One region of the Rhizobium sp. PP-CC-3G-465 genome, then DNA from elsewhere that is predicted to be linked to it. Evidence: riboswitches for the same ligand, from Rfam matches in the RefSeq annotation. Region 1 holds a riboswitch; the other holds the start of a gene.

What was found. A riboswitch is a leader RNA that binds a small molecule or an ion and turns the genes downstream of it on or off. The one in region 1 is predicted to bind cobalamin.
Region 2: linked by a shared signal. The riboswitch ahead of C8J33_RS01935 (CbtB domain-containing protein) and the one ahead of C8J33_RS08350 (aromatic ring-hydroxylating oxygenase subunit alpha) in region 1 are both predicted to bind cobalamin.

Annotation. Positions count from the first base shown of each region.
Region 1 covers NZ_SLYH01000001.1:1,770,083-1,775,627, forward strand. Annotated here, with positions in the region: gene C8J33_RS08335 (BA14K family protein) at 1-382, opposite strand, end outside; gene C8J33_RS08340 (glycoside hydrolase family 25 protein) at 545-1,594, shown strand; gene C8J33_RS08345 (hybrid-cluster NAD(P)-dependent oxidoreductase) at 1,673-2,791, opposite strand; gene C8J33_RS08350 (aromatic ring-hydroxylating oxygenase subunit alpha) at 2,808-4,052, opposite strand; cobalamin riboswitch at 4,223-4,415, opposite strand; gene C8J33_RS08355 (DUF6656 family protein) at 4,724-5,317, shown strand; gene C8J33_RS08360 (L-threonylcarbamoyladenylate synthase) at 5,386-5,545, shown strand, end outside.
Region 2 covers NZ_SLYH01000001.1:415,341-420,885, reverse strand. Annotated here, with positions in the region: gene C8J33_RS01955 (ABC transporter substrate-binding protein) at 1-672, shown strand, start outside; gene C8J33_RS01950 (ferritin-like domain-containing protein) at 752-1,255, opposite strand; gene C8J33_RS01945 (hypothetical protein) at 1,428-1,961, shown strand; gene C8J33_RS01940 (SRPBCC family protein) at 2,060-2,527, shown strand; cobalamin riboswitch at 2,578-2,841, shown strand; gene C8J33_RS01935 (CbtB domain-containing protein) at 2,891-3,067, shown strand; gene C8J33_RS01930 (CbtA family protein) at 3,274-4,032, shown strand; gene C8J33_RS01925 (glucoamylase family protein) at 4,080-5,369, opposite strand; gene C8J33_RS01920 (DUF1194 domain-containing protein) at 5,534-5,545, shown strand, end outside.

The DNA.
Region 1 (5,545 bases):
GATAACGATCCTGGCACCAGGCGACATGGCTTCCACCGACGCGGGCCGGGCGGTCGTTGTTGATGGCGCCGCCGATGATCGCGCCGGTCGCAAAGGCTGCGAGCGGGAACCAGACGCCATTGTGCTCACGGTAACCGCGGCGGCGTTCGCGATAGCCGCGATGGCCATTATAGTAATAGGCATCGCCACGGCGATGCATGCCGCGACGGCGCCAGTCGTCGCGGTCGCGATCGCGATACTGAACGGGCTCGGCCGCATTCGCCGTCTGGACGGGCTTCTGGACCGGAATCGGCACCATGGCCTGGACGGGGACGAACGATGTGACGAAAAGCGCGGCCGAGAGGCCTGCGGCCGAAAGGAGCTTGGCGTTGAAGAGACCCATTGTTTCCTCCGTGGATTTTTATCGAACGACGGCGAGGCGCACGACGTTCACTGGTCTGACAACGGCCGGAATCGTCGTTGGTTCCCTCTGTGACAGACACATGACGGGCGCAGGCGGCCAAAATTAACGGCGCGTTAACCATGTGGGCGCAGCATTGTGCGCATGCGAAACATCGCCCGAACCATTGCCGGCGCGTTCACTCCCTCCTCTCTCGGGCGATGGCCAGTCGTGTCGCTGGGCCTCCTGCTGGCATTGGGCGCCGTGTTCGCGCCACAGCCCGGCCTTGCCATCGATCTGGAGCCCTGGAAGACGCCGGAGCCGGCGCTGGTCATCGATGCCTATGAGCTGAATATCGTCGACTGGCAGGAGATGCTGAAGGACAAGCGGATTGCGGGTTTCGTGTCGAAAGCTTCCGACGGTCTGCCGGAGAGCTTTTCCTGCACCGGCGACCACAAGGGCGATACGTTCGCGCACTGCAAGACGATGTGGCGGAAATATGCGGTCAGCCGCGAGCTTTACCAGACGCGGCGCATGGTGGCGCGGGCAAGCGGATTGCTCTGGGGTGCCTATCACCTCGCGCGGCCGGGCAACCCGATCGAGCAAGCGAACCACTTCCTCGACTATGCCGAACCCGCGGCCGACGAGCTGATGGTGCTCGACATCGAGGGCATCGACCCTGACAATTTCATGTCGCTCGAAGATGGCGAGATCTTCGCGCAGCATATCAAGACGCGCACGGGTCGGTATCCGATGCTCTACACCAACCACTCGACCGCCCGCCACATCGCCGACAACCGCGCGCTCTATCCGATCCTCTCGCGTCTGCCGCTCTGGTACGCCCGCTACAAGCCGGGCATCCGCAACGTCTTCCCGATGGGCAACTGGGACAGCTACGCCCTCTGGCAGTTTTCCTCCGGCGCCAACTGCAACAAGCGCCGCTGTCCCTACCGCATCAGTGGAACCCTGCCCGATATCGACGTCAACGTGGCGCCGATGGATGCCGCGCGGCTGAAGGTGGAATGGGCGAAGGGCGAGCTGTTGCCGGAAAAACCGCTGCCGCCGGAGCCCGCACCGACCCTCGGTCCGCCGGTCATCATGCTCGTCTCGGCCAACGGCACCCGCCTGGTTTGCATCGGCACGCAAGCGATCGGCGTGGACGCGATGACGACCTCCTCCATCGGCGTTCGGGGCACGCGGATCGCCTTGCGCTAGAATACCGACAAGCTGCGGCACGTTGTCTGAAGGCGCAGTTTCCCCACCCTCGGTCATCGTATCAGGCCGTCTCGCCGCTCAAGCCTCGATCTGCACGTCCGTCAGCGGGCGGGAGCAGCAGGCGAGGATGTAGCCTTCTTCGATGTCCTCGTCGAGGATGCCGCCATTGTGGTTCATCTCGACCTCACCCGAGATCTTCATGACGCGACAGGTGCCGCAGAGGCCGCTTTCGCAGGCGGCGCCGATGCGGACGCCGGCGGCGCGGGCGGTCTGGAGGACGGTCTGGCCGGGGATGCATTTCGCCTCCTTGCCGGCCATGGTGAAGGTGATGCTGGGGGCGACGATCGGCTGGTCGGTATCGGCCTCGCCGGAAGCATCGCCAGGACCGGCGCGGACGGCGAGTTCGTCGACATTGGGGGCTGCCGCCGGCTGGAAGCTTTCCTCGTGGTAGCGGGCCATGTCGAAGCCGGATGCCTGCAGCAGTTCGCGCACGCCGCGCATGAACGGTTCGGGACCGCAGCAGAACACCGTTCGGGACATGAAATCGGGCGTCAGCAGCGCCACCTTGGCGGCATCGATGCGGCCGCGCAGGCCGTGCCAGCCGTGGCGGGGCTCGTGGCCTTCCACGACGAAGCCGAGCGACAGGTTCGGCATGCCGGGGCTAAGCGTTTCCAGCTCGGCCCGGAAGAGCAGATCGTCGGGTCGGCGGGCGCAGGAGACGAAGGCGACATCGGTCTGCGGCGCGCAATCGGAAAACCAGCGCGTCATCGACATCATCGGCGTGATGCCGGAGCCGGCAGAGACGAACAGGTATTTCTCGCCGGGATAGCGCACGAAGGAGAAGTCGCCGAGCGGGCCGAAGGCCTTCAGCGTCATGCCTGGGCGCAGGTTCTGAAACATCCAGCGGGTGCCGATCGACGTCGCCTGCGCCTTCACCGTCACGGCGATGGAAAACGGACGCGAGGGCGTCGAGGACAGCGTGTAGGTCCGCATCACCGGATCGTCCGCCGTCACCGGGATTTCGAGCGTGACGAACTGGCCCGGCAGGTAGCGGAACCAGCCGTCGCGATCCGACTTGAACACGAAGGTCATGACGTCGGGCGCCTCGAGCGTCACCGCGATGCATTCGAGCAGGTGCTGGCGATCGTTCCAGGGCTGGAGTTCGTCGAAGTGACGGAACGGCGATACGACGGACATGCTACCTTGGCTCATGTCAGGCCACGCGCACGAGCGGCGCGCGGACGCCCGTCAGGCGCTCCTGCATGAAGTTCGTGTACCACTCGACGAACTGCATGACGCCGCCCTCGTGCTCGGGCGAGTAAGGGCCGGGCTCATAGGCCGGCGAGCGGATGCCGAAGGCGTTTTCCTCGACGATCTGGCGGTCCTGATCGTTGGTCTCGGTCCAGACGTGGGTCAGTTCCTCGAGATTGTAATCGACACCTTCGACGGCATCCTTGTGGACCAGCCACTTGGTGGTGACCTGCGTCAGTTCGGGGCCGAGCGGCAGCACGCGGAAGGTGATGGCGTGGTCGGCCAGCACATGGTTCCAAGTGCTCGGGTAATGGAACATCAGCAGCGTGCCGATATGGCTCTGGGGCACGGCGTCGGACAGGCGGCGCTTGACGGCGCGGGCACCGGACATGGTGTAGCTCTCGGCATCCTGAATGAGCGGCATGCGCGCGACGCGGAACTGGCCCGTCGCATCGATGCAGAATTCGCTCGGCAGACCGGAGGCTTCGCAGCGGCTCCAGTGCTCGGAGATGACGGGATCGTCCTTCGCACCCTGGACGCCGGTGGCCGACGGCGCCTCGGGATAGGTGCGGCAGAGCTCCGGGTGGTTGCTGGCGCAGTGGTAGCACTCGCGGTTGTTTTCCCAGACGAGCTTCCAGTTGCCCTTCTCCACGATGGTGCTCTCATAGGCGACCTTCGTGTCCTTGAGATTGTGCGGCGCGAGGTAGGACGTGACCATGTCGCGCACGGGCGCAAAATCCAGCGGCTCGGCGGCCAGGCTGATGAAGATGTAGCCGGCAATGGTCTCGCAGGCGACGGGCTTCAGGCCGTGGGCGGATTTGTCGAAGTCCTCGCCCATCTGGCGGGCGAACATCAGCTTGCCGTCCAGCTCGTAGGTCCAGTTGTGATAGGGACAGACGAGCCGCGCCGAGGCGCCCTTGGCCTGGGTGCAGACGCGCGAGCCGCGGTGGCGACAGGCATTGTGCAGGGCATGGATGGCGCCCTGGCGGTCGCGGGTGATGACGACGGGATAGTCGCCGATCTGGACCGTGAAATAGTTGCCGGCCTTGGGGATCTCGCAGTCATGGCCGATGAAGAGCCAGTCCTTGTACCAGATCTCCTGCAGGTCGAGCTTGTAGAGATCAGGATCCGTGTAGAATGCCTGCTCGAGGCTGTGGGTCTCGCGCCGGTTCCGGAGCGTGCGGAGCACTTCGCTGCGAAAATCCATGTTCCCGTTCCTTTATACCACGGACCTCGCCAGGAGGTCGCAATCCCAAGGCCCGCTACAGGCCAACTTAAGGGCTGGTATGGCCGGGAAAGCCCTTCGAAGCTCACACCCGGCAACCCGCCGCACCAAGACATTCACATCAAAGACCGTAACATTGGCACATCAAAGTCCGTCACATCGGCCCCAAGACAGGTGTTCGGGCTCAGGGGCATCTCGCCATGCCGACCTTGGGGATGCTAACCCCTGACAAGGATCTGCCGGCTTCATACTCCACCACCGTTGCGGGCGCAGCGCCGGGTTTCGACCGGCTTCCCAATGTGTCCGGATCCCTTTGAAACCGGCGCCTTGAGCCTCTCACTCTAACGCCGCTCCGGCCGATTTCAGAGGCCAAGAAGCGACACGCGATTTGAGAAAGGCGACACGCGCATTTGCGGGCCATTTTTGAGGCTTCGTGCGCCGATCCTTCAAGATAAACAAGACGATGCGAGAAATTTCGGCAGATGTCGCTTTTCCGGTCAGGCCGATGCGTCGTTGCCGGGTGCGCATTTGCGACATCGAGGCACGCGCGCCTGCTGCCCGCCCCGAGGCGAAGGGCCGGATGACGCAAGCCTCGCGCCATGGCGGGCCTGTAAAACCATGCAAAAGGAAGATCATCCATGCTGGACCAGACCATGGCCAACCTGCGCTACTTCGATGATGCCAAGGCTCCCAAGGAACCACGCGGGGGCGTCTACACGGATTACCTGCGCACCGGCCGGATCAACCGCCCGACATCCGAGGCGCGTGCTGCAAAGCGCTACCTGACGCACAAGGAAGTGGCCGAACGCACGGGCCGCAAGCTGGAGGCCGCGGGCACGCTCGCCTACGACCGCATCAGCGGCTTTCACGCGTCGATCCGCTTTCCCAAGATGATCTTCCACCGCACGCTCGATGGCAGCCCGCATCTCGGCTACTGTCATGTGACGGCGGCGCGCACCAAATTCGCGGACTACGACGATGTCCGCTGGTCGTTCTACATGGCCAACTTCTTCTGCGAAATCGGCAAGGACGAACATTTCTTCGACGATGTCCGCCGCGGATATTCGCGCATGTATTTCGCCGTCGCGATGGACCTCGACCGCGAGCAGGGCAAGCTCGTGATCAACCGGACCGTCCGCGACGGCGGCCTCCTTTTCCGCACGCAGGACCCGAAGACGGCCCTGAAGAACGTGCTGATGCTGGGCGCCCGCAACGACGCCCTGCGCACGATCATCCGCGCGCTCTGAGACGCTTTGCAGCCGTTATCGTTTTGCACTAAGACGTCCACCTCATCGGGACGGAAGCGCGAGACGGCATGGCAGAGATCATCGAGACGACCCTCGACCGGGTGCGGGCGCTGGAGCGCGCCGTGGATGTGCTCGGCCAAGGCCGGCCGATCGCGCTGCCGACGGAGACCGTTTACGGGCTTGCGGCCGATGCGACTCGGGCCGATGCGATCGCCTCGATCTATGAGG
Region 2 (5,545 bases), 1.4 Mb from region 1:
ATTGTGGTCGATTTCAACAGCGATGCCCTGAAGAACACGCCCTCCGCCATGCGCCTGCTGGGCACCGTGCTCGACCGTGAGGCACAGGCCGAGGATTTCGCGACCTTCTACGAGGCCCATCTGCAGCGCATTCGCGACCGGGTGGCACAGGCGACCGCGCCCGGCCCGACGGTGTTGATGGATGCGTTCCCCAACCCGGACAAGTGCTGCTACGCCTATGGCACCGGCGGTCTCGGCGCTTTCATCGGCCTCACCGGCAGCCGGAACATCGCGGAGGGCAACCTGCCCGCCCAGGGCGGCATCGTCAGCACGGAATATCTGATCGGCGCCGACCCGGACGTCTACATCGCCACGGGCTCCCCCGGCGGCACCTACAGCACCTTTTCCATCGGCCCCGGCGTGCCGGATGAGGAAGCAAGACGCACGCTGGCGCAGGTCATCACCTCCCCCATCCTCGCCAACCTCAAGGGCGTGCGCGACAAACGCGTGCATGGGCTGTGGAATTTCTTCAACGCGGTGCCGCTTAACATTCTGGCAGCAGAAGCCTTCGCCCACTGGCTTCGGCCCGATCTCTTCGCCGATCTCGACCCCAAGGCGACGCTTGCCGAGATCAACACACGCTTCGCCGCGGTCCCGTTCGAAGGCGCCTACTGGATCAGCATCTCGGAATAACGCGGCTCTTGCCGGACATGAGAACGCCGGCGCGGAGCGATCCGGCCGGCGTTCTCATTCGTGGCGATCACTGTGAAGCTCAGGCAGCCTTCGCCTTGACCATGCCGCTGGCGTTGACGGCCTTGGACAGCTTCGTCAGGTCGGCGTCGGTCTTTTCTTCCTGCTTCAACGTCTCGTCGAGCAGCTTGACGGCTTCGTCGAGACCGAGCAGGCCGGCCCAGGTCTTGAGCGTGCCGTAACGTGCCATTTCGTAGTGCTCGACGGCCTGCGCCGTGGCCAGCAGACCGGCATCGACGGCGGGCGACCCCTTGAATTCCTCAAGAACTTCCTCGCCTTCTTCGATGATGCCTTCGATGGCCGCACAGGTCTTGCCGGTGGCGCGCTTGCCGAAGATTTCGAAAACCTGCTGGAGGCGTTCGATCTGGCCTTCGGTTTCTTCACGGTGCTTTTCGAAAGCGGCCTTCAGGTCCGGGCTCTGCGCGCCACGAGCCATCTTTGGCAGCGTCTTCGCAATCTTCTTTTCGGCGTAGTAGACATCCTTGAGCATGTCGTGGAACAGATCCTCGAGTGCTTTTCCTGCCATTGTTCTATCCTTTCACGGGTCCGCGGGACAGGTTTGTCGCCGCGGTGGTTCAAACGGTGTTTCTGCGGCTGAGGAACTTGGCGATCTCACCTTTGTTCCCCTTTTGATTCACCGCATGCGCTTTCAACCCGGCCGTGTCGTCCCTATATATAGATGCATGGGGAGGCAGTTCATGCTTTGGATTTCGCTCGCGATCGCGAGCCTTGTGGTCGTCGCGCTTGCCGTCTGGGACCAGCGGTTTCGCAAGATGGCCGAGCCGGCGCTTTCGGTGCTCGTCGCCGTCGGCCTCATCAGTGCCTTCGTCGTCTGGTGGACCGATGACAATGCCCGGCCGCCCGAGTCTCTGTCGCCGGTCACCGCGGATCAGCCTGTCGCCACGATCGCGGAAAGTCAGGTCCGGCTGGAAAACCTTCAGTTCGAAAAGAGTACACCCGCGAGCAGCTATGTGGTGACCGGCACGGTCCACAATGACAGCACCGCCTTCCTCGACTATTTCACCCTCGACGTCACGCTCGACGATTGCCCGTCCGGCGCCTGCCGCACGATCGGTCGCGACGACGCGCTGATCATCGCCCGAATCCCGCCAGGTCACTCAGCGCCGCTCCGCACCTCCCTCATCTTCCCCGCACCACGCAGCGGCCCGCCCGAGGCTCCGCAGTGGACCACCGCGATCGTCAAGATCCAGTCCTCCCCCGCCGGTCCGTAACCGGTGTTCGAAGCCGATCGCAAAGGCCTCGACAGTCGGCGCCGGATGACGGAAACTCGGCAGAACAGACGAGCCGCCTCAGGACAATGCCCATGCCAATGACAGAACCCACCGACGATCGCGACCTCGTCATCACCCGCCACATCGATGTCACGCCGAACGCGCTGTTCCGCTGCTGGACGGAGCCTGCTCTCCTCCAGCAATGGTTCGTGCCGAAGCCGTGGACGATCGCGACGGCCGAGGTCGATTTGCGCGTCGGCGGCTCGAACCTCATCGTCATGAAGAGCCCGGAAGGTGAGGAAATGCCCAATCGCGGCGTCTATCTCGACATCGTGCAGGATCGGAAGATCGTCTTCACCGACGCCTACATCCACGCATGGACGCCGTCGGAAAAGCCCTTCATGACCGGCATCATCACCTTCGAACCGGAGGATGGCGGCACATGCTACACGGCCCGTGTCCGCCACTGGACGAAGACCGACCGCGACGCGCATGAGCAGATGGGCTTTTACGAGGGCTGGAACCAGTGCGCCGACCAGCTCGCGGCCCTCGCCGCAACCCTCTGATCTCAGCGACAGGCGAGCCAGGCCGATTGACAGCCGTTCCGCACGCGTCATAGTGATGCTTATCAATAGGTTCTCCGGGTGCCACACCATCCGGGGAGTAAATGGGAACGTGACGGGTGGACCCAGTGCGGCACCTCAATCACGGCCGACCCCGCGACTGTAGAGCGGTCAGGGTCTTTCATGCCGGGCAACCGGTAGAAGCCACTGTGGTGACGGGGATATCCCCGATCTGCGGGAAGGCGAGAAAGATCCGACGATGCCAGCCGGCATCAGACGCCGCGAGCCAGGAAACCTGCCGATTGATGTCGGGCATTTCGCCCAAATGAGTGGGACACGTCCCACGTTGCCATCACGGAGGTTGTCATGGCTGTTACCAACGCATCCGGCGTTTCGCTTTCTCTCAATGACCGCATGATCGCGGGTCTCCTTTCCCTGTGCATTGGGGCCTTCCTCGTGTTCGGAGCCGGTCTGGCCAATTCGGCCGTGCTGCACGACACCGCGCACGACGTCCGTCACTCGTTCGGCTTCCCCTGCCACTAGAGTAAACAGGCCCGATCTCTCAAGCGACAGGCGAACGCAAGCCCCGTGACCGGGCCTTGCGTTGCTGACGCCTGCATGCCCGACGCGACCGCCTCTGTGCGACCGCGCCGGTCGCGCTGCGCATCGTCGTGCCGATGGATCGGATCATTCCACACATGCACAGGACGAGGGCACGCCAATAAGGCGTTGCTCCGAAAGGTATAACCATGATCGTCAAGACACTTCTGGCCGCCATCTGCGCCGGCCTCATCGCAGGCCTCTTCATGACCGCCGCGCAGGAACTCCGCGTCGTGCCCCTGATCCTCCACGCGGAAACCTATGAAGGCGAACCTGCCCCCGGAACCCCGACGGCACACGAGCATTCCTCGCGCGAATCGAGATCGCTCCTCCAGTCTCTCGCATCCGCGCTTCAGCCGGTGACGCCGGCCTATGCGCATGATGGCGAGGCACACGAGGATGGCGGCATCATGTTCGGCTTGAGCCGCTTCTCCGGGACGCTGATGGCCAATCTGGTGACGGGCGCCGGCTTCGGGCTGCTTCTGGGCGGCATCGGCGTTCTCACGGGCAGCCCTCCGACCTTGCGCACAGGCCTCACCTGGGGTGCCCTCGGCTGGCTCTCGGTCCACATGCTTCCGGCTCTCGGCCTTCCGCCCGAACTGCCCGGCTTCCCCGCCGCCGACCTCGGCGATCGCCAGACGTGGTGGCTTGTCACCATGGCGCTCTCGGCGCTCGGACTCGGCCTGATCGCGCTGCGGCCGGAGATCGTGGCGAAGGGTGCAGGATTTATCCTCCTCGCTTTGCCTCACATCTACGGCGCGCCCCAGCCCGGCGATATCGCGAGCTCGGTTCCCGCCGTTCTCGGCGCGGAATTCGCAGTGGCGGCACTGGCAACGACGCTGGCCTTCTGGCTCGTCCTCGGCATCGTCTCCGGCGCCATCAACGACCGCTTTCTCAAGACGGCGTGACAGCCATGCGGCCCGCTTACCCGGTGGGCCGCATTATCATATGGAACTTACAACCACCCACCCGCGAAACCGGCGCGCTTCAGCCCGCGCCGGATCGGAGTCGACTGGCGCAGCAGGTTCCAGAAGAAGCCGGTCCTATGGTTCTCGATCATCATCAGCAGAATGCCCTGATCAAGCCCGATCCGCCGCGTGTTCATCCAGCCCTCCGCCGTGCGGGCCGGTACGCTCGGATTGAAACTGCCGATGAATCCGTCTTCCTCGACCACACCCGGATAGGTCTCAAGGATATGCCGCGTCGCGGAGAGAGCAGCTTTTTCGTCGAACGGCAGGCAGGAAAGGGGCGCCCAGGGTGCCAGCGTCCCGTCATCCGGGCCGAACGGCGCACCACGCGCGGCATAGCCCGAAAAATTCTGCTGGCGACCATCCCGCAAACGCCGCGACCGCTCAGGCCCGTCGCAGGCAGTCAGCCCCCAGCAATCCGCGCCGTAGCCCACAAAGGACTCCGGGTTTCGCTCCGCGTAGTCACGCTGCAAATCGATGGCGAGGCGGGTGTTCTCGAAGTAATCGCTGTCATGCTCCACCATTGCCGCATCGCGAATGCCCCGGAAGTCGATCCAGGCATGGGAGAACAGATGGATGAACAACGGTCCTGCATAGAGGAACGGCTTGCCCAGAGCCTCCTTCCAGTCGCACTGGTTGCCGAAGGCGAGATAGCTCTTGGCCGGGATCGGGTAGGACGGCGAGGACAGCGCCAGCGTGTACAAAATGACCGCCTCGCTATACCCATGCCAGCGATAGGGAAGGAAGCCGCTGCGTGGCTTCCAGCCGAGAGCCAGCGTATCCTGCTCGTCCAGCGCCCAGGCCCAGTTGGCACGGGCATAGACCATGTCGGCAATATCCCGGATTTCCTTTTCCGCCGGCGTGTTCTCGGAGAAATAGGTACCGACCGTGATGGCACCGGCGATCAGCAGTGCGCTGTCGATCAGCGAGATCTCGCTCCGCCACGCCCGCCGTCCGGTCTTCATATCCAGGAAGTGGTAGTAGAGACCCTTATAGCCAGTGGCCAGCGTGTCGCGGCTCTGCTCGCTATCGCGCAGGAAGCGCAACGTTTTCAGCGCCCGCTGCGCCGCATCCTCGCGGGACAGCCAGTCGCGCTCGACACCGACGGGCAGCGCCGACAGGCCGAAGCCGGTCGCGGCGATGCTGGCCGGCGAGCCTTCCTGCGAGCTGTCGGCAACGAGACCCGTCTCCGGATGCGTATACCGCATGAAATACCGAAACGCGCCCAGCTGGAATCGGTCGATCAGCCCGGCGTCGGTCGTATCCTTGAAAAGCATTGCAACTCCTCGCGAGCGGTCACGCGGCGCGTGTCTCGTCTCTCATACCCAGAAATTCTTATCCTCACCGAGTGTTGAAGTCCTGCAGCCGCTTACCGGTCGCCGCCATCACCCGTTGTGTTAATGTTCGCCTCTACGGTGCGAAGCGGGGATTGGATGACATGATCTTGGCGGGA